4 regions of the Microbacterium sp. LWH11-1.2 genome follow, and region 3 is predicted to be linked to each of the others. Evidence: predicted binding sites of a transcription regulator. Region 3 holds the regulator's gene; each other region holds the start of a gene.
What was found. The regulator LexA, encoded in region 3, represses DNA repair genes until DNA is damaged. The targets are predictions, from matches to a motif close to TCGAACANNTGTTCGA.

Region 1: the regulator LexA is predicted to act here: its motif matches at 2,399-2,414, upstream of recA (recombinase RecA).
Region 2: the regulator LexA is predicted to act here: its motif matches at 1,915-1,930, upstream of MRBLWH11_RS02175 (DUF222 domain-containing protein).
Region 4: the regulator LexA is predicted to act here: its motif matches at 1,832-1,847, upstream of MRBLWH11_RS18845 (DUF222 domain-containing protein).

The regions. Positions count from the first base shown of each region.
Region 1 covers NZ_CP151636.1:3,316,640-3,320,845, forward strand. The annotation lists gene miaB (tRNA (N6-isopentenyl adenosine(37)-C2)-methylthiotransferase MiaB) at 1-191, opposite strand, end outside; gene MRBLWH11_RS16180 (regulatory protein RecX) at 240-1,154, opposite strand; gene recA (recombinase RecA) at 1,154-2,203, opposite strand; gene MRBLWH11_RS16190 (DUF3046 domain-containing protein) at 2,473-2,697, opposite strand; gene MRBLWH11_RS16195 (helix-turn-helix transcriptional regulator) at 2,721-3,029, opposite strand; gene MRBLWH11_RS16200 (CinA family protein) at 3,171-3,659, opposite strand; gene pgsA (CDP-diacylglycerol--glycerol-3-phosphate 3-phosphatidyltransferase) at 3,656-4,206, opposite strand, start outside.
Region 2 covers NZ_CP151636.1:471,945-476,150, forward strand. The annotation lists gene MRBLWH11_RS02170 (ECF transporter S component) at 1-489, shown strand, start outside; gene MRBLWH11_RS02175 (DUF222 domain-containing protein) at 543-1,883, opposite strand; gene MRBLWH11_RS02180 (hypothetical protein) at 2,188-2,811, opposite strand; gene MRBLWH11_RS02185 (hypothetical protein) at 2,884-3,120, opposite strand; gene MRBLWH11_RS02190 (hypothetical protein) at 3,132-3,386, opposite strand; gene MRBLWH11_RS02195 (hypothetical protein) at 3,390-3,635, opposite strand; gene MRBLWH11_RS02200 (hypothetical protein) at 3,664-4,206, opposite strand, start outside.
Region 3 covers NZ_CP151636.1:2,557,727-2,561,932, reverse strand. The annotation lists gene MRBLWH11_RS12365 (histidinol-phosphate transaminase) at 1-433, opposite strand, end outside; gene MRBLWH11_RS12360 (LysM peptidoglycan-binding domain-containing protein) at 594-974, opposite strand; gene lexA (transcriptional repressor LexA) at 1,263-1,949, shown strand; gene MRBLWH11_RS12350 (prolyl oligopeptidase family serine peptidase) at 2,042-3,931, shown strand; gene MRBLWH11_RS12345 (DUF4345 domain-containing protein) at 3,915-4,206, opposite strand, start outside.
Region 4 covers NZ_CP151636.1:3,850,818-3,855,023, forward strand. The annotation lists gene MRBLWH11_RS18840 (ABC transporter substrate-binding protein) at 1-236, opposite strand, end outside; gene MRBLWH11_RS18845 (DUF222 domain-containing protein) at 460-1,698, opposite strand; gene MRBLWH11_RS18850 (multidrug efflux SMR transporter) at 1,955-2,323, shown strand; gene MRBLWH11_RS18855 (SMR family transporter) at 2,320-2,643, shown strand; gene MRBLWH11_RS18860 (aldo/keto reductase) at 2,681-3,643, opposite strand; gene MRBLWH11_RS18865 (SDR family NAD(P)-dependent oxidoreductase) at 3,744-4,206, shown strand, end outside.

The DNA of each region.
Region 1 (4,206 bases), 760 kb from region 3:
ACATCGGCCTCTGCGCCCTCGGACGCGCGCACGTACCCCGCGCTCTCCAGCGACCCGGACAGACGCTCCGAGTCGTGGACGTTCATCTGGCACCCGAAGGTGCGCACTTCATAGGAACGCTGTCGGCCGTCGACATCGATGGCTGCCGACGACGCGCTGATGATCGTCGGTTCACTGCGCGGGATAGTCATGATCCTCCCATTGTACGAGCGGATCAGGGACGGGAGGAGCGTCGCAGCTCAGTCGGAATCCACGAATCGGACGCCGGACGTCGACCCTCCGGACGAGACCTCGCGCAATGCCGCCTTCGCCGCGTTCATCGCCACCGCGCCGTTGTATCCGCGACGCGAGAGCTGACCCATCAGGCGACGTACGGCGGTGTCGTTGTCGAGTCTGGCCATCGACCGCGCCTTGGAGCGCGCGTAATCGAGAGCGCGCTCGGCGTCGTCGTCCGGCAGCTCATCGAGGGCCGCGTCGATGACGTCGCGGGACAGTCCGCGCTGAGACAGAGCCCGCGAGAGCGCGACCCTCCCCTGCCCCTTGCGCTCGACTCCGGATGTGACGAGCAGACCGGCGAGAACGGCGTCATCGAGATACCGCCGCCGGCAGAAGTCGTCGATCACGTCTTCGATCTGCCCGGAGTCGAGATCATGCCCCTTGAGCACGAGCCTGGCCTCCGAGATCGACAGCGACTTCGCGCGGAGTTTGCGCAGCAGCGCCTCTTCGGCCGTCACGCGGATCTCATCCGGAGATCGCACCGGCTCCGCGCTGTCGCGATCACCATCGTCCTGGAGGTCGTGCAACGCGCGAAGACGCGGCGCCGATCTCTCCGGAGCGCGCTCCTCCGGCGCACCCGAGTCGAGGTCGCCGCTATTCGATGCCGCCGTCCTCGCCGCTGTTCCTCTGGCGGGATGGCGATCGCTGGGCGTGCCTGCGTCGCGAGCGTCGTCGAAGCGCGACGGCTCGGGCTGCGCATCCCAGGTCGAACGCCAGAGACCCGCATCGCCGGTACGACGCGGGACCACCTTCTCCGCGCGATCAGCGTCATCGTCAGAGACCTTCGCCGGCACCGCCTTGCGACCCCCGGCCTTGCTGCCGAAGAGAGGGATGATGGGGGCGATCCGCTCGGAATCGCCCCCATGCGTGTCAGTCATCAGGCCGGACGACGCTCGGCGAGCTCGTCAGCAGCCGCGGGGGCCGCAGCCTGCCCGCCGATGCCGAGCTTCTGCTTGATCTGCGTCTCGATCGCCAGCGCGATGTCGGGGTTGTTGAGCAGGAACGTACGCGCGTTCTCCTTGCCCTGACCCAGCTGGTCGCCGTCGTAGGTGTACCACGAGCCGGACTTCTTCACGATGGCGTGCTCGACCCCGAAGTCGATCAGGCTGCCTTCGCGCGAGATGCCGACACCGTAGAGGATGTCGAACTCGGCCTGCTTGAAGGGCGGGGCCATCTTGTTCTTCACGACCTTGACCCTGGTGCGGTTGCCCACCGCGTCAGTGCCGTCCTTCAGCGTCTCGATCCGGCGGATGTCCATGCGGACCGAGGCGTAGAACTTCAGCGCCTTACCACCCGCCGTGGTCTCGGGCGAGCCGAAGAAGACGCCGATCTTCTCACGCAGCTGGTTGATGAAGATCATCGTGGTGTTCGTCTGGTTGAGACCACCGGTGAGCTTTCGCAGAGCCTGCGACATCAGTCGCGCCTGCAGACCCACGTGCGAGTCACCCATCTCACCCTCGATCTCGGCGCGGGGCACGAGTGCCGCCACGGAGTCGATCACGATGAGGTCGATCGCGCCCGAGCGCACGAGCATGTCGGCGATCTCGAGTGCCTGCTCACCCGTGTCGGGCTGGGAGACGAGGAGCGCGTCGATGTCGACGCCGAGCTTGGCGGCGTAGTCGGGGTCGAGCGCGTGCTCGGCATCGATGAATGCGGCGATGCCACCCGCGCGCTGTGCGTTCGCGATCGCGTGCAGGGTGAGGGTCGTCTTACCGGACGACTCCGGGCCGTAGATCTCGACGATGCGACCACGCGGGAGACCGCCGACGCCGAGGGCGACGTCGAGGGCGATGGAGCCGGTCGGGATGACCGCCACGGGGGCGCGCTCATCGCTGCCCAGCCGCATGACGGAGCCCTTGCCGAACTGACGGTCGATCTGGGCGAGTGCTGTCTCGAGGGACTTCTCGCGGTCGGCGGGTGATGGCATGGTCTGCTCCTTCTGCTCGCGTGGTGCCGCCTGTAGGCTGCCGCGGCGCTCCCGATTGGGAGCAACTCTCCGACAAGGCGTATGGCTCTGGGCCTGTTCTTCACCGTACGAGGAGCCACCGACATTGCGTCGAAGCATCCGCGAACCGTGTGGAACGAAACTCAGAGACCACTTGTGCAGAAGACTACGCCCGCTTCGAACAGATCTTCGACGACACGCCGTCATCGGCGTGTCGGATACCGCACGACTCGAACGAGCTGACGCCGACGTCAGCGACGCCGCGGCTCCTGACGCCCGACGCCGTGTCGCCGGTTCTCCGGCACGTCCATCTCGGCGCAGAGCGCCAGCCAGATGTCGCGGGGCGGCGCGCCGTCCGCGAGCGCCTCCACGGCCGTCCGATTGCCGAGCGCGCCGAGCACGAGGTCATTGACCAGCGATGACGCGCGGGCCTGGAACTCCGTCTCGACGGCGCGAAGGAACTCGCTGCGACGCATCCTGTCTCCGAGCCGGCAGAAGGTCAGTGCAGGGAGAGCTCGGGCTCGATCGACGCCACGAGGTCGTCGGGGACGACATCCGGGAAGACCTGGATGCCCTCGAGCACGGAGATGCGATCGCCGACCTCGCGCATGATCGTCGAGATGGGCACATCGAGCGCATCGGCGACCGAGGCGAGAATCTCGCTCGATGCCTCCTTCTGACCCCGCTCGACCTCACTGAGGTATCCGAGCGCGACCGAAGCCTTGCTTGCGACCTGCCGGAGGGTGCGCCCCTTCTGCAGGCGGAAGTCCCTCAGCACATCGCCGATTTCCTGTCGTACAAGAATCATCGGAACCTCCTCCCCGTTCGATCCATCGAGTTCCCCCTCGATGAGACAGCCAGTCTAGTCCCCCTGGCTTGCACAGAATCTACCCCTGCACTCTGTGGTTTCAATGTGAGCACATCGGAGATAACCGCGGAATGCACGCGACTATTCCTGGATGATCTCGAGAAGGAAATCGAGTGCGGCCGAGACCGAACCTGCCCGGATCGCGGCGCGGTCGCCGTCGAGGTGCAGCTCTCGCGTCTGCGAGGCGATCGGGGTGACGACGCCGATGTGCACCGTGCCGACCGGCTGCCCGTCCGGCGAATCCGGACCGGCGATCCCGGTCGTCGACACTCCGACATCAGCCGGTCGCCCACCGACGCCGATGGCACGTCGCACGCCGTCGGCCATCTGCCGCGCGACGTCCGGAAACACGGGTCCGTGCTGCGCCAGCGTCGCGGCGTCGACACCGAGAACGGTGTGCTTGACGGGCGTCGCGTAGGCGACCACTCCCCCGAGCAGGACCGCGGACGCACCGGGCACCGAGACCAGCTCGGCGCAGAGCGCTCCGCCGGTGAGGGATTCCGCCACGCCCAGCGTCCAGCCCCGGCTCTTCAGCGCGGACAGCACGGCGGCCGCCGGGGAATCGCTCACGACTTCTGCCGTGCCCCTCTGACCTGCGCGACGATGTAGTCGATCCCGCTGGCCACCGTGAGCACCAGGACGACGATCATCAGCAGGAAGGTCACCAGCGTCCACGGACCGAGGCCGATGACGACATGGAGCGGCAGCAGAGCCCACCCCAGGGCCACACCCTGGAACGCGGTCTTGATCTTGCCCATCCACGCGGCGGCGACCACATGCTCGCTGGCCACCATGAGCCGGTGCACCGTGATGCCCCACTCTCGGATGAGGATGACGGCGACGATCCACCAGTCGACCTCACCGAGGATCGCGAGCCCGATGAAGCCCGCGCCGGTGAGCATCTTGTCGGCGATCGGATCCCAGAGCTTTCCGAAGTCGCTGACGATCTCGTACTTGCGAGCGAGGTAGCCGTCGACCCAGTCCGTGGAGATGCCCACGATGAACAGGATCGCGGCGGTCCAGCGCAGCGCAGGATCGGGGAGGCCGTAGGTGCCGCCGAGCAGCAGCAGGATGAAGAAGACGACGGCCAGGGGGATGCGGGCGATCGTGATGGCGT
Region 2 (4,206 bases), 2.1 Mb from region 3:
ACGATCCTCTTCCCCGGCCTGCCGTTCGTGAGCGTCGCACTGGCGGGGCTCTGGCTGCTGCCGTCTGTCATCGCGCTGCGACTGTTGCGCCGGCCGCTGGTCGGATTGCTGGTCGGTCTGCTCGCCGGGCTCGTGATCGTGCCGTTCTCGGGCTATGGATTCGGCAGCGTCGCGACGAACCTGTGGTGGGCGGCCTTCACCGAGCTGCCCTTCCTCTTCGTGATCTGGCGGTACTGGGGAACGTGGCTGCACTATGTCGGCGCGGTGGTCGTCGGCGTCGTGTATCCGCTGCTGGCGTGGGCCTCGTTCAACCTCGAGACCATGCCCGTGGGTGTGCGCATCGCGTTCTTCGCCATCACACTGGCGAGTTGCGTCGGGGCGACGGCTCTCGGCATCCTGATCGCGGATCGCCTGCGCCGCGCCGGCGTCGGCGGGCGGCTTCCGCTGCCTCGTTCCGCACGCACGCCAGCCGCGAAGCCGGAGGCCTGAGAGCTCGACACGCAGAGATTCCGAAGTGCCGTTCTTGCGGCCTGACTCGTCGTTCATGCGGCGATGTCGAAGCGATAGCGGCCGCCGGTGCGAGGTGTGCGGGCGGGGTCGACGTACGCGGGCGGGATGAACCACACTCTCGCGGCGACGCCCGTTCCGTCGATGCGGATGTCCCATCCGTTGTCATGGATCCGGTGGTGGCACGTCTCACACAACAGCACTCCGTTGTCGAGGTCGGTGGGGCCGTGGTCTCTCGTCCACCATCGGATGTGGTGCGCTTTCGTCATCCCCGGTGGCAGGCCGCACATCGCGCACCCGCCGTCGCGTTCGGCCAGGGCGAGGCGTTGGGCGCGGGTGAACAATCGTTTCTCCCGCCCCCAGTCCAGGATCTCGCTCCCACCACCACACACCCACGGGATGATCCCCCCACTGCCGGCCATGCGTCTCGCGGCGCCGATGTTCACCGGGTGATCCATCCCGTCGATCGTCGCTGACCCCGACCCGGACTGCAGGTCGTCAAGCGTCAACCGGACCACGACCGTGGCACCGGCGAGCGGGACCCGAGACTCACACCCGAGAACATGCGCACAGAACACCGCCAGCGCATCCGCCTGCAGCATCGCCACGGTGCGTCGGTCGGCATCCGGAGCATCCGGGTCTGGCGCATCGTTGCGGGCAGCGAACGCCGCAGACACGTAGCCACGGATCGCAGTCACGATCGGGGCGGCGGTCTCCGCATCGAGGACCGCGTTCAGGTGCACCATCCCTTCCCGCTCGACCATCGTCAACGACCGTCTCGCCCGGCGTTCCTCATCCTTCGGTTCCACACCGTCGGGGTCCATCCAGGCTTCCGCCCGGGCGATCAGCTTGCGGACATCCTCCAACGCCAACCCGGCACACCGCTTCGCCAGCAGCCGCTCCGCCAGGCCGATCCGCTCCGCCCCGGCCACCACCCGACACCGGTCCAACAGCGCGACGATGAGTGCGGCCGCTTGCACGCTGAGTTCTCCCGACGCGAGCGCCCCACGCAACAGTGCATACCGGGCGGGCAGCTTCGTCCCCAGCAGGTCCGTCCGGGGCGCGGTCGCTTCCCCGACCTTCACCAGGCGTTTCGCATCCCCGGTCGACACCCCGCCGGTCGCGGCGAGCAGTTTCGCCGCCGTCCGATAGCCCTGCTCCTTCGCGAGACTCCCCGCCCCGAGCTCACGCCGCGACTCGTGCGCGATCCGCGCGGCGACATCCGCATGCGCGGCATCCGCCTGGCGTCGCAGCACCCCGATCGCGTCGTTGACGGCGATCAGCTGTTCCCGCGACAGCCCTGTCGCGTCATCCGCATCGGCCCACAACTGATCGAGGCGGGTGACCGCCTCGATCAAGCCAGGGAGCTTCGACATACCCGCAGTTTACCCGCGAAACACCCGACATTCGAAGCTATGTTCGATTCAATATCGGCATTTCACGGGAAGCGTGAAGAGGCAACGACAGGCGGGAGAGAAGGAGGCACGCCGTGGATACGCACGATCGCATCTTCCGGCAGATCATCAGCCGTGACGACCTCCACCCGTCCGTCAGGCGAGCCGCTGACGCCGATGGCACCCGGGACCGCGCCGCGCGAGACATGGTCTTCGAGGATCGACAGGAGCGAGGAGGGCAATGCAGTCGATCCACGCGCGGGACGGACGGACACTGTCCATGGGCTCAGCTCACCAGCCAGGTGCGCAGCTCCGCGATCGCGCCCTCCGTCTCCTCGTCGCTCGGGCCGCGCAGGCCCGACCCGCTCCTCGGTGCCAGGGTGAAGAGGATCTCCTCACCGGAGATCAGCAGGATGGCGAGCTTCCGGTACGACATGCTGGTCGCCTCGCGCGCGAAGACATCGCTGATCTCATCGAAGCGGATGCTGCGCCGCTCGCGCGGGGCCCCGGCGCCGAGCGATTCCCGGCGAAGGTCGATCTCGAGGCGATCGTCCCAGACGAGGACGAAACCGGGAGCCGACGAGTCGCCCGCACGACGGGCATCGCCGGGGAACTGCGCCTGCAGGAATGCGAAGCTGCTCCGGGCGCCTCCGGCCGCTGCCGCCTTGTCTGCGCGCCTGACCAGAGGCACCCGTCGGAAGGCCATGACCATCGATCCGGTGATCAGCGCCGTGCCCAGGAGGAGAGGGAGGAGAGCGTTCGGCATCGGCGCCCAGCCGAGCGGAAGGACGAGCAGGCAGAAGATTCCGAGGACGGCATATGTCCCGATGGCGAAGTTACGAGCAATCGTCAGGATCGGAGCGAGGGGTGCGCTGAAGCCAGCGTTCAGCGGCCCCGGGTCAGGACTCATCCGCGCTCCTCCGTTCGTAGCTCGGACGAATGAACAGAAACAAGAGCAGCCCGAGGCCGCTGAGAGACTTCTTCACGCGTCATCCTCCGGACCCGAGACGACCCGCTTCGCTTCGTCTACGCGCTCCGAATAGTCGGGGGCGAACACCACGTCGATCTTCGTCTCCAACTGCGACTCCAGATCCCAGAGGACCCGGTGCTCCGCGTCATCCGCCGAGAGAACATCGGAGTCGTTCGCGCGCGCCAGCCAGTCGAAGAACACGAGCGCCTCGGCACTCGTCAACTCCAGCGTCACGACTTCGTCAGCCATCTCGATTCCTCTCACCGCGCACTGAACAGCCCCACCAGGACGAGCGCCGCACCGAACGCGACGAACCCCGACCCGACGATCACGACCGCGGCCATCTTCGGGAATCGACCGGCGATCTCCGTTTCCGGAACACCGTCTTCCCGGTAGACACTCGCGAACCGCTGACGCACGAAGCTCAGCGCGCGGCCACGCAGCGAGAGAAGGAGCACTCCGAAGACCAGGACGACGATCCCCGTCACGAGGCTCGTGAGAGCAAAACCACTCACTGCCTACAACTCCCGCGCGAAGATGCCGGCGAAGAACGCGACGACGCCGATGAACGTGAGCCCCGCGCCCGTGAAGCCGACCCAGAACGGGCTCGACCCCTTGACAGCGGCGCGCCCCGGCGCAGCGCTGAGTTCGCGAAGGGTGACCGAGAAGAAATCGAAGATCTTCACCCGGTTCCGAATGATCAGCGGTCCACAGATGAGCGCGATGATCCCGACAGCGATCACGATGTAGTTCTCGTAGGTCATCTCATCATCCCCGCGTTCGCGCGCACATTCATGCCATCGCTCCCAGGACCGTGACGACACCGCCCACCAACACCACGACCCCGATCACAAGCACGACGACGCCCGCGAGTCCGATCCAGAACGGCCGATGCTCACGCGCGAACTCGTTCACCTCGCTCACTCCCCGCACCGCCCGCGCCCGCCGGTCGACGAAGTCGTAGACGCCGCGACGGAATCTCCACAGTGCGAAACCCGCCGTGGTCGCGATCACACCGACGAGGGAGAACGGCACCATCGTCGCGAATGCCGGGTTGCTCGTCGAAACCGGCTCCGGCCCGGAGCTCTGCCCCGGGAAGACGCCGTCCCGAATGATCGCGACGATCGCACCCGACACCATGATCACGCCCATCAGCATCACGACCGACCCGACGACGCCCAGTACCCAAGGCTGCTGCCTTCCGGCGGACATCTGCGCCATCCGGCGACCGAGCATCGCTTCCTGCTGCCGGAAGACGAGGGCGTTCAATGGCTTGCGGAACCGGACGATCAGGATGCCGCCGACGAAGGCGAGAGGACCGACGATGAGGTTCGC
Region 3 (4,206 bases):
GCGTGATCGTGTAGTCGGGCTGACGGGTGCCCGCGACCCAGCGCGCCCCCGTTCCCTGCGAGATGAGCGGGTACATGGAGTACGTCGGCGCGAAGCCGAACGCCGTGCGCCCAGGGCCGCCGAACGCCTGCAGGATGTGCTGGAGGACCTCGTTCGAGCCGTTGCCCGCCCAGATCTGATCCGATGTGAGGCCGTGACCGAGATACTCGGCGAATCCCTCGCGCAGTGTCGTGAACTCACGATCCGGGTACCGGTTCACATCGCGCAGCGCGACGGCGATGTCGTCGAGGATGTCGCTCGCGACCGCATCGGGCACGGGATGCGTGTTCTCGTTGACATTCAACGCGATGGGGAGCGGCGCCTGCGGCGCACCGTACGGGGTGAGCCCGCGAAGATCGTCACGGAGCGGGAGGGCATCGAGTGAGGAAGTCACCCTTCCATGCTAGGCCGCGCGCCCTCCGCGTGACGCACCCCTCCCCTTGGGTTCCTGAGCCTGCCGAAGGATGGGTTCCTGAGCCTGCCGAAGGATGGGTTCCTGAGCCTGCCGAAGAATGGGTTCCTGAGCCCGTCGAAGGACTGAGCCTGCCGAAGGGTCAGTTCGAGTACTGCGCAGGGATCGCGAGCTCCTGGCCGATCTGCAGGGCCCCGCCGCGCAGCATGTTGAGACGGCTGATCTCGCCGATCACGTCGCGCGGGTCGGCGGTGGGGGCGACCGTGTTGGCGATCGACCAGAGCGTGTCACCGGGGAGAACCGTCACGGTCTGGAAGTCCGCGCTGCTGAAGCTGCTGGCAGTGTCGTCGCCCGCGGCGATGGCGCTGCCTCCGCTGATCGCCGCGAAGGCGATGCCGACCGCGAGCGGAACCGCGGAGAGGGCGAGCAGCACACCACGACCACGAGCCGTCAGTCGCAGTCGCGACCGGGTCGCCGGGCGTGCCGGGATGACCGCTGCGGTGCTGATGCTGATGCTGCTCATGTCGGGCTCCTTACCCTGTCCCCGTCGGCGAGGCCGGCGGTGAAGTTGGCGTAGCGTTCGCATTCGCGTCTCGGCCGGGAGCCGTGAATGCGAAGCTACGTTCCGAAGATATCTTCGAGTTCGAACATCTGTCAACTGTTCTTCGAAATCGGACCCCCGAATCTTCCGACACGCTCGAACAGATCTTCCAGATCAGGCCGATTCTCGGATACGGTTTCGATAAGAACACCCCACCACGGGCCTCCGACATTCGAAGAGGAACGTCGGATCGCGTACTGAAGGAGCACCATGAGCGAGAACTCAGCCCCGGAGCAGGAGGCCCCTCGGACGCGCCGTCGGAAGAGCCTCAGCCCGAAGCAGATGGCGATCCTCGAGGTCATCCAGACCTCCATCGCCCACCACGGCTACCCGCCGAGCATGCGCGAGATCGGCGATGCGGTCGGACTCAAGTCGCTCTCGAGCGTGACCCACCAGCTCGGACAGCTCGAGCTGAGCGGCTACCTGCGCCGCGATCCGGGCAAGACCCGCGCGATGGAGGTGCTGATCGACCTTCCCGGTACGAGCGGCGAGAACCCGGCAGACGTGGCCACACCGGTCGGCGATGCCGCTCTCGTACCGCTCGTCGGCCGGATCGCGGCCGGGGTGCCCATCACGGCGGAGCAGCAGGTCGAGGAGATCTTCCCGCTCCCCCGCCAGCTGGTCGGCAAGGGCGATCTGTTCATGCTCAAGGTGTCCGGGGAGTCGATGATCGATGCGGCGATCTGCGATGGCGACTGGGTCGTCATCCGTTCGCAGAACAGCGCGGAGAACGGCGAGATCGTCGCAGCGATGCTCGACGACGAGGCCACCGTGAAGACATTCCGCCGCCGCGACGGCCACACCTGGCTGCTCCCGCGCAACTCCGCCTTCGAGCCCATCCTCGGCGACGAGGCCACGGTGCTCGGCAAGGTCGTGGCGGTGCTCCGCGCGGTCTGACCGCGCCCCTTCGGCATCCGCCGTCCGCCGGCATGAGAGCCGTCCTCCCGGTTTCGGGAGGCCGTGCTTCGACGGCCGCCTAGGCTCGAACCATGTCGTCCCCGTACGGTTCCTGGCCATCGCCCTTCTCCGCCGCCTCGGTCGCGGCCTCCGCCCCTCGGATCGATGGGGCGCGATTCGTCGGCTCGGAGATCTGGTGGGGCGAGTCGGTGCCGTCCGAGGGAGGGCGCGTGACGGTCCGCAGCTCGAGCGGCGCGGTGATCCTCCCCGCGCCGTGGAGCGCGCGGTCGCGCGTGCACGAGTACGGCGGCGGCGCCTGGACCGCGGATGCCGACGGCACGCTGTACTTCGTCGACGCGGGAGACCAGCGCGTGTACCGGCTCTCACCCGATGCAGGTCCGGTCCCGCTCACCCCCGCAGGTCCTTCGCACGGCGGACTCCGTCTGCAGCAGGGGCGGCTCCTCGCCGTGCGGGAGGACCTCCGCGGAGAAGCGCAGATCCGAGGGATCGTGGAGATCCCGACCGACGGTTCAGCGGCAGCGGATGACGCCGCGATCCGTGCTTTCACGCAGGACGACGCCTTCGTCGCACATCCCGCGCTCTCGCCCGACGGCTCGCGCATCGCCTGGGTCGCGTGGGACGGCGCGCGGATGCCGTGGGAGAGCGCGACACTGGTCATCTCCGAGATCGACGAAGCAGACGACGAAGGCGCGGAAGGCGAGGCGGGCCCCTGGGTCGCCACGCGCGCCGCCCTCCAGCCCGAATGGGTGAGCGACACCGAGCTGCTCTACGCCGACGACCCGACCGGCCGCTGGCAGCTCCAGCGCCTGTCGCTGGTCCCCGGCACACGTGACGGCGCTCCGGAGGCGATCACCTCGAGCGACGCCGACACGGGGTATGGACTCTGGGTGCTGGGCAACCGCTGGTACCAGCCCCTCGCAGACGGCCGCATCGTCGCAGTGCGCACCAACGGCCGCGACGACGTCGTCGAGATCGCCGCCAACGGCTCGACCCGCACCCTCGACGTCCCCTGCGACGGCCACGTGAGCGTCGACGACGTGTCCGGCTCTCGCGTGCTGCTCTCCGGCGGCAGCTCGACGAGCGCACCCGGTGTCTGGTGCGTCGACCTCGATTCCGGCGAGACGATCACGGTCGCCGGCGGCGAACCGGTCGACACCGCCTGGATGCCGCCCACCACCGCGATCCTCGTGGACGGAGGCCAAGGCTCGGTGCATGCGTTCGCCTATGCTCCGGCCAACCCCGAAGCCGCAGCGCCGGAAGGCGAGCTGCCTCCGTACGTGGTCTTCGTCCACGGCGGCCCCACCGCACACGTCACCGGCGCGGCATCCGCCGCCATCGCGTTCTACACCAGCCGGGGCATCGGCGTGCTCGATGTCAACTACGGCGGCTCCACCGGGTACGGTCGCGCCTACCGCGACCGCCTGCACGGGCAATGGGGAATCGTCGACGTCGACGACGTGATCGCCGCCGCGCGCGGCCTCGCTGACGCGGGTCTCGCCGATGCCTCGCGCATCGCGATCCGCGGAAGCTCGGCAGGGGGCTGGACCGTGCTCTCGGCGCTGGTGCGCGGCGGCACCTTCGCCGCCGGGATCAGCCGCTACGGCGTCGCGGACCTCCGGATGCTGGCGGAGCACTCGCACGGCTTCGAGGAGCACTACATCACCGGGCTCGTCGGACCGCTCCCGGAGGCCGAGGGCCTTTACATCGAGCGTTCACCGCTGACGCATGCGGAACGGATAGATGTGCCCGTGCTGCTGATGCAGGGTGCCGAGGACCGAGTCGTGCCGCCGTCGCAGTCGGAGGCCATCCGCGATGCTCTGGCGGCGAGCGGCGTCGAGCACGAGTACGTCGTCTACCCCGGCGAGGGTCACGGCTTCCGCAGCGGGACGACGATCGTGAACGCCCTGGAACGCGAACTGGCCTTCCTGGGGCGGGTGTTCGGCTTCACTCCGAGCCTCTGAGACCGACGAAGCGGACGTGCCACCAGAGCACAAGGGGAACGACGACCAGCTCCAGGACGGTGCTCGCGATGAACACCGGGTGAGGCCATCCGGTGACCACGGCGGAGAGGACCCTGGCAAGGCCACCGATGAAAGCCAGCACGAGCATGGTGCGCAGCACCGTCGCTCGTTCACGCAGGCGGAAGAGCGACCACCACACAGCGACGCCGGCTGCGAGCCAGAACACGTTGACGAAGCGGTACTCGCTGTCGACGCTCGAGGACGTCGGCGACCCG
Region 4 (4,206 bases), 1.3 Mb from region 3:
TCCTCGTCGAGGGCGATCAGCGCGTCGTAGACCGCAGAGAGGTAGGGACCGTCGAAGCCGATGTCGGCCAGTGACGGATCCCAGGAGGTGACGTCGAGGAAGTTGCCGATGTTGAGAGCGTCGGGTCCTTCGGCGCCGCTGCCGTCGGACGGTGACGGAGACGTTCCGCCGCTGCAACTGGTGAGCGCGAGGGTCGCGGCCACTGCTGCGGCGAGCGCGAGGGGCATTCGTTTCATGGTTCCTTCTCTCGGATGCAGGGAGGGTGAAGAAGGGTTCGAAGAGCCGCTGGCCGGAGAGCCGGATCCGACGCCACTTCGATGTGTCGTGCTGTTTAGTCTACATGCGTGGAAAAAGAGCGCAACAGCGATCTTCGCCCGACGACCCAGCGATCATGCCTCCCGACGCACCCGGCTTGTCCGAGCGCGCAGGACTCGTCGGCGAGGACGGGTCTGGCGCTGCTCAGGCGGCGATGTCGAACCGTGCGCGGCCGCCGAGGCGGGGTGTGCGGGTGGGATCGACGCACCGGGGCGGTGTGAACCAGACCCGGGCCGCGATACCCGTGCCGTCGATGTGGATGTCCCACCCGTTGTCGTGGATGCGGTGATGACACGTCTCGCAGAGCAGGACCCCGTTGGCGAGATCGGTGGGCCCGTGATCGCGTTGCCACCAGCGGATGTGGTGGGCTCTCGTCATCTCGGGCGGGAGCCCGCACATCGCACACCCGCCATCCCGTTCCACGAGCGCCAGGCGTTGCGCCCGGGTGAAGAGGCGTTTCTCCCGACCCCAGTCGAGCATCTCGCTGCGCTCGCCCATGACCCACGGGATGATCCCTCCCCCGGCAGCCATCCGCCGCGCGGCGCCCACACCGACTCGCTGGTCAAGGCCGTCCACGGTCGCTGATCCGGCCCCGGACTGCAGATCATCCAGGGTGAGCCGGACGATCACGGTCGCCCCGGCAAGCGGCATCCGCGATTCGCATCCCAGGATGTGCGCGCAGAACGCGGCCAGGGCATCGGCCTGAATTATCGCCACTGTGCGGCGATCCGCATCCGCCGCCTCCGCATCGGGGGCATCCTTCCGGGCAGCGAACGCCGCCGACACGAACCCGCGGATCGCGGTCACCACCGGTGCCGCGGTCTCCGCATCGAGCACCGCACTGAGGTGCACCATCCCATCGCGTTCGAAGATCTTCAGCGCCCGCTTCGCCCGCTTCTCATCCTCCTTCGGCTGCACACCATCGGGATCCAACCAGGCCTCAGCCCGAGTGATCAGCTTCCGCAGCTCATCCAACCCCAACCCGACCGCACGCTCCGCAAGCAGCGTTTCCGCCTCGAGGATCCGTTCCGTCCCCGCCACGACGCGGCACCGGTCCAACAACGCGATGATCAGCCCCGCGGCCGCCACACCAATGACCCCAGCAGCCAACGCTGCCCGCAACACCTCGTACCGGGCGGGCAACCGTGCCCCCAACAGGTCTGTGCGGGGTGCGGTAGCCTGCCCCACCGTCACCAACCGCGACGCATCACCCGACGAGATTCCGGTGGTCGCGGCGATCAGCTTCGCCGCCGTCCGGAACCCGTACTCCTTCGCCAGGCTCCCCGCCCCGAGCTCTCGCCGCGACTCGTGCGCGATCCCGGCGGCGACGTCGGCGTGCACAGCATCCGCGCATCGCTGCAGCGCCCCGAGAGCGTCGTTCACGGCGATGAGCTGCTCCCGCGACAACCCCATCGCGTCATCCGCGCCCGCCCACGCCACATCGAGACGGGCGACCGCCTGATGCAATCCGGTGAGCTTCGACATACCCCGATTCTACGGTGCGTACACTCTATATTCGAAGCTATGTTCGAAGTGAATGCTGATAGATCGGCATACTGCGCCACCACCGCACGCCCCGCGGGAATCCCCCGAGCTCCGGACTCGTTCTCCCCCTCGGACGCTCCACGAAAGGCGCACGATGACCCCTCACCCCCGCGGTTCGGCCTGGCCGCCGCTGCTGGTCGCCATCGCCCTCGAAGTGTCGGCCACACTCGCCCTGCGCGCAGCTGAGGGCTTCACGCATCCGCTCTGGCTCATCCTGGTGGCCATCGGCTACAGCGGCTCGCTCTGGCTGCTGTCGATCGTGCTGGATCGCGGGATGCCGGTCGGCGTCGCCTACGGGATCTGGTCGGCGATCGGCGTGGTGCTCACCGCGGTCCTCGGAACGGTTCTGTTCGGCGAGCTGCTCGGCCCGGTGCAGATCGTCGGCGTCGGGGTGATCGTGGTCGGAGTGCTGCTGGTCGAGCTCGGATCCCACGCACGCGACGGCGCAGGGGCGGCGTCATGACCTGGCTGCTGCTCGCCCTCGCGATCGCGAGCGAGGTCACCGCGACTCTGAGCCTGCGCGCATCAGAGGGACTGCGTCGCAAGCGCTGGATCCCCGTGATCGTCGTGGGCTACCTCGCCGCATTCACCCTGCTCGGCGCGATCCTCGCGATGGGGATGCCGGTGGGCGTGGCCTACGGCGTCTGGGCCGCCGCCGGCGTGGCCCTCACCGCGGTGCTCGGTCGCGTCATCTTCAAGGATCACTTCTCCGCCATGATGGCGATCGGGGTCGCCCTGATCGCGGTCGGGGTGGCTCTCATCGAATTCGGCGGCGCCCACTGACGCAGGCCGGCCGACCCGCGCGACGTCCGCCGCCGGGTCACCACACCCCGTCGGCCCTCACCTCCCGGTCGACCCAGCATCCGGCGAGCGCGGCCCGGACCTCCGCGCCGTGATCGCGGGCCAGCGCCAGCGCCGCGTGGTTCTGCTCGAGCTGCGCGACCCGTGACGCGCCGAACAGCACGTTGGACGTCGCGGGATTCGCCAGACAGAACGCGATGCCGAGGGCGGCGGGAGAGACACTGAACTCTCCAGCGACCCGCTCGACCTCCGGGTAGATCTCGGAGATCCGCTCCCGGATGCCTCCGACGTCCGCGCCGATCTTGCGCTGCGGCGCGCGACCCGTGGCGAGGATGCCGCCCTCGAACACGTCGGACGCCTGCAGGGTCAGCGTGCCGTCCGCGAACAGCGGCCCGTACGCCTGCCCCTCCGCCATCGAGCGCCGGGCGATGCCGTATTTCAGCTGCGCGAACACAGGACCGGCGACCCCCTGGGTCGCAGCCTCGGCCAGGGCCGCTCGCGTGTGCTCGATGCGCCAGTTGTTGATGCCCCAGGAGCCGACGAGCCCTTCGTCGATCAGCTCGTCCACGTCGGCGACCAGACGCGGCAGGTCGGGCGCGTCGATGTAGTCACCCACGACGAGCGTGTCGAAACGATCGAGGCCGGCGCGGCGGAGCGACTCGACGATCTGCGCCCGGAAGCCCTGGTTCGGCCAGTCCCACAGCCAGAGCTTTCCGCACAGCACGATCTCGGAGCGGTCCACCCCGCTCCTGCGGAGCGCCTCCCCGAAGAGGATGTCCGTCCTCGAGTTCTCTGCGTGCGGACCCATGTTGTAGAAGGCGACATCGAAGAATCCGGCATCGAGGTCGACGGCGCGACGGATCAGCGAGACCGCATCATCCTGCGACATGCGGTCCCACGTGTTCCAGGACCCGAGCGCGAGCGGCGGCACCGGTGCGCCGCCCGGGCGCAGCGGCCTCCGGGCATATGTCTGATCGGGCATGACGACTCCTTCGGGACGCGCGAATGCGGGGTTGTGTTTTTCTATGTTTGTAGAATATAACGGAGACACCCCCGTCGCGACACCGTCAGTGAGGACGAACATGACCGAATCCCCCCGCCGCATCCTGGTCACCGGAGGCGCCTCCGGGCTCGGTCGCGGCATCGCGGCCGCGTACCGCGCCGAGGGCGCCACCGTCTTCATCGGAGACGTGGACGCGGATGCCGCCGCCGAAGCCGCAAGCGCGATCGGCGCGACCGCTCTCACGCTCGACATCGGCGACGAAGCATCCGTCCTCGCCGCCGCCGAGCGGATCGTCGCGGCCGGCGGACTCGACGTGCTCGTGAACAACGCGGGGATCGTCGCCGGCGGAGGCACCCTGCAGGAGGTTCCCGTCGACGTGGTCGACGCCGCGCTCCGCGTCAACGTGCGCGGCACCTTCCTCATGCTGAGGGTCTTCGGAGCCCTCCTCGCCGAGGCCGGTCGCGGCAGCATCGTGAACATCTCATCGATCGGCGCGCGGCAGCCCACACCGGGCCTCGGCCACTACGAGGCGACGAAGGCCG